One region of the Marinobacter sp. OP 3.4 genome, then DNA from elsewhere that is predicted to be linked to it. Evidence: predicted binding sites of a transcription regulator. Region 1 holds the regulator's gene; the other holds the start of a gene.
What was found. Region 1 encodes sigma-54, which starts transcription at its own class of promoters, with help from an activator protein. Its sites were predicted from a motif close to ANTGGCATNNANNTTGCTNT; they were not measured.

Region 1 (2,192 bases):
GCTCCGCGGATGACGTCCTGGCCAACCAGCAGGTGAAGGAAGTGTACCTGGGGAACGAATTCAGGCTGTGATCCGGTTGGCCCATCCGATAACACACTGCAACACAGTCCACACGCCCTGCAATTGTGTTGGCAGCAGCAAGGGGGTACACTCGGCAAAGAACTTGCTTGTTATTTCCAAGTATCCGGTAACGCTGATTTTTTTGCCTGATTTCAGCTATTTTTTGAGCTGAATCAGTGTCTTTTTGCAACGATTCTGTTACCGGCTACCTCAGAAGGGCGATGGATGTGAAACCATGGTGATGAAAGCCTCCTTACAGTTAAAGATGGGTCAGAGCCTGACGATGACCCCACAACTGCAACAGGCGATCCGTCTGCTCCAGCTTTCCACACTGGACCTGCAGCAGGAAATCCAGCAGGCCCTGGATTCCAACCCGATGCTGGAAACCTCCGAGGAGGAGGACACCGACGAGTCTTCCGACGCCGAGCGGGACAACAATGACAGCAACGAGGAGTCGGTCAGCGCCTCGGAAGGTGAGTCCGCAGCCGACAATACCTGGGAGGAATCGGACTGGTCGGCGGATAACAATCCCTCCGACAACATTCCCGACGACCTGCCGGTGGACACCGCCTGGGATGACATCTATCAGTCCGCGCCGGCTCCCGCCTCCCGGGGCGATGACGACAATGACTCCGATTTCGAAAGCCGCAGCCCCACCACCGAGACCCTGCACGACCACCTGGAATGGCAACTCAACCTGACGCCCATGGGCGAGCGGGATGCCGCCATCGCCCATGCCCTGCTGGATGCCGTGGATGAGCGCGGCTACCTGACCTCCCACCTGGAGGAAATCCATTCCGGACTGATGGATGACGAAGACGAGGACCCGGTGGAAATGGACGAGGTGGAAGCGGTCCTGCGCCGCCTGCAGCACTTCGACCCGCCCGGCGTCTTTGCCCGTGACCTGCAGGAATGCCTGCTGATCCAGCTCAACCAGCTGCCGGCGGACACCCCGTGGCTGGACAAGGCACGACTGGTGATCACCCACTACATCAATCTGCTGGGTAACCGCGACTACGCCCAGCTGTTACGGCGCAGCCGCCTGAAGGAAGACCAGTTGCGGGAAGTGCTGGCGGTTATCACCGCCCTCAATCCGCACCCGGGCAACGCCCTGGACACATCCGAGCCGGACTACGTCATTCCGGACGTGATCGTACGCAAGGACAAGGGCCGCTGGCGGGTGGAACTGAATCCTGAAATTGCCCCGCGCATTCGTGTCAATGCCAGCTATGCTTCCCTTATAAGGCGTGCCGACAGCAGTGCCGACAACACCTACCTGCGGGACCAGCTCCAGGAAGCGAAATGGTTCATCAAGAGCCTGCAGAGTCGGAACGAGACCCTGTTGAAGGTGGCGACACGAATAGTTGAACATCAACAGGGTTTTCTGGACCATGGGGAAGAAGCGATGAAACCGCTGATCCTGTCGGACATCGCCCAGGCTGTGGAAATGCACGAATCCACCATTTCCCGGGTCACCACGCAAAAGTTCATGCACACGCCCCGTGGCATCTTCGAGCTGAAGTACTTCTTCTCGAGCCACGTGAGCACCGAGGAAGGCGGCGAATGCTCGTCCACGGCCATTCGCGCAATGATCAGGAAACTGATTGCGGCGGAAACCCCGAAGAAGCCGCTCAGTGACAGCAAGATTGCCACCATGCTGGGAGAGCAGGGCATCAAGGTGGCTAGGCGAACGGTGGCAAAATACCGTGAAGCCATGCATATTCCGCCCTCCAACGAGCGGAAGCGACTGGTCTGACACAAAGGGTCTGACAAACAGGAGAAGCCCATGCAACTGAACATTTCCGGTCATCATGTCGAACTGACTCCCTCCCTCAAGGATTACATCAACGAGAAATTCGAAAAACTTGAGCGCCACTTCGATCACATCAGCAACTGTCAGGTAACCCTGGAGGTGGAAAAGGTACGCCAGATCGCGGAGGCCACCCTGCACGTGGTCGGTGGCGAAATCCACGCCAAGGCCGAAAACGATGACATGTACGCCGCCATCGATGCCCTGGTGGACAAGCTTGACCGGCAGATCCTCAAGCACAAGGAAAAGAACGTTGACCGGATGCACGGAGCAACGGCCCGCTAACCATTGCCATGGCGGAACGGCTATAATCTGAATCACA
Region 2 (2,192 bases), on a different contig from region 1:
TGGCTGGCGGTGAGCCAGGCCAGCTTGCCCATCACCTTTTCACCCCATTCATCGGCCCCAACCGGCACATCGACACTGGTGCTGTAGTTTCGCATCAGGGCCTGGGCCTCCTGCCCCCGCAGGCCGGCTGGCTGGTTCAGTGACTGCGTCAGTTCCGGTGCGGTCAGTCGTGAGGCAACCTGGGCGGTCAGGTTATCGGCTGACTTGGCGGCGCTGTCCGTCAGGGCCTGGAGCCCGGCAGGCAGCTCACGCCCCTGCTTACCGCCCTTGTCCTGGCCGGCCTCAAGCATGGCGGCAAACAGGGCGCCGGTCGTCGGCAGGCCACCCGGTTGCTGCCCGGTGCCGGTCAATGACGCCATCACCTGGGCAGTGGTCCGGGTTGAGCTCCCCTGGGCGGTCCCCGAGCCGGCCTGTTGCCTTTGCATCATCAGGCCGATCACGCCCGCTTCATCACCGTCCCGGAGATATTGCAGCAGCCCGGGTTCTGCCTGCTCGACGTCATCGGCGACCTGGTCCGGTTTCGCCTCTGAGGCGTCCGCATTGGCGGTGTGGGGGGCGTCGCCGTCGGAACGGGATTTTTTGCTGGCCGGGCTATCCCGGTCCGACTCCGGGCGGCGGTCGCTTGCCGCCTGGGTGTTCTCTTCCGCAGGCCGTTCGGCGCTCTCTGCCTTTGCGGCCTCTGCCCTGGCACCGTCCTGTCTTTGCCGCAGGTCTTCCTGCTCCCGCTTGCGCTGCGCGGAGCGCTCTTCGGCGCGCCGCTGTTCCAGGCGCTTTTCCTGTTGCCGAACCACGTCGTCATAACGACTGGGCCCGTTCTCGGGCCGACCCTGGGTAACCCCATCCAGGGCCTTGTCGACACCGGGGCGGTCAATCCCTGATTCGGGAGTGAGTAACTGGTTCAGAACCATTCCGGACATGGCAACCTCTTGCCGCTGATTCACTGGGGGCGCCCCAGAAGGGCTGGTTTATCAGCTATTGTGCAAAACCGGTGCCAGTCCGGTTGACCCTGGAACAGGATCAGACGTGGAGGGATTCTTCCATAAGTTGACGCACAGTGACGAACTCGGCTTCCAGTTCCGGTAACAGTTGCCTGGCGTCGTCCATGCGCCCTTCACGTCCGGCTCTTTCGGCGCTGAGACAGAGATCCCCGAGGCGGGAGGCGCCGATATTGATGCTGCTGCCCTTGAAACTGTGGGCGGTCTTGGCGAACGACTCCTGGTCGTCGCCCGACAGGGCCTGATGAAGCGCTGCAATACGTTCGCTGGAATCGTTGATGTAGGTCTGGATAAGGATGTCGAACTCATCCTCCATCACGTCCCGCAGTTCGGCCAGAGCCTCTTCATCAAGGTGTGGCTTATCGTTCATAACCAACCTCTTGGGAGCCAAAGGTACATCAGGCTCTTGATGTGTTTGCATACCTATAGTCTGGGCGTATCGATAAATTACAACCGGACACCGAGGAAACCTGCACGGGACGCCGTCACAAAGGTACCAACACCGCTACTGATCCTGCGACCTCCCGACATCAGCCAACTCCCAATCATATACTACTTCGGCACAATTTCCCTGCTTATTGTATGTCAGATCACTGGACAACTTCTCTATCAACGGAATGCCCCGACCAGCATACCCCGGACCGTCACCCCCTGTCAGGGCCTGCTCCCGATCGAACCCCTCACCGGAATCCCGACAGCGGATCACCAGGCGGCCACCGGACGCCCCCAGCCGGTGTTCAAGCTCAAAACGTATATAGTGTTCCTCCCCCACATCGCCCAGGCGTTTCTCCCGTTCAGCGTAGTATCGACTGAAGCCTTCCGGACCATCCTTCCAGGACGACGGCAGCTCCAGCACACCATGCTCCAGGGCGTTGTTGTAGAGTTCCGACAGTATGGTATAGATCGGCGCGCTATGCTGGCGCAGGCCCGCCACCGCCATACACACATGCAGCAGCAGCGGCAACGGACTGAACCGGGCCAGGGTTTCGCCATCCACCTGGTAACGGCAGCTCCACGCGGCGGGACCGGTCAGCGCCGACTGGGTGGCCGCCAGCGTCTGGCTGGCCACCGGATCATGGTCGGTAATCCGCAGGGCCAGGATGGTCAGGTCATCGGTATCCTCGCTCCGGCCACTGAACAGCCTGATGCGTTCCAGCAGGAGGTCCACCGGCGACTGCTCCCGGCGCCGGTCGTCCA

Region 2: a site for sigma-54 is predicted at 977-996, ahead of RO069_RS02275 (flagellar hook-length control protein FliK). Genes of this name have one in related genera too.

Annotation. Positions count from the first base shown of each region.
Region 1 covers NZ_JAVVLT010000107.1:22,801-24,992, reverse strand. Annotated here, with positions in the region: gene lptB (LPS export ABC transporter ATP-binding protein) at 1-71, shown strand, start outside; gene RO069_RS18140 (RNA polymerase factor sigma-54) at 302-1,816, shown strand; gene hpf (ribosome hibernation promoting factor) at 1,847-2,155, shown strand.
Region 2 covers NZ_JAVVLT010000014.1:82,323-84,514, forward strand. Annotated here, with positions in the region: gene RO069_RS02275 (flagellar hook-length control protein FliK) at 1-917, opposite strand, end outside; gene RO069_RS02280 (Hpt domain-containing protein) at 1,018-1,365, opposite strand; gene RO069_RS02285 (ATP-binding SpoIIE family protein phosphatase) at 1,501-2,192, opposite strand, start outside.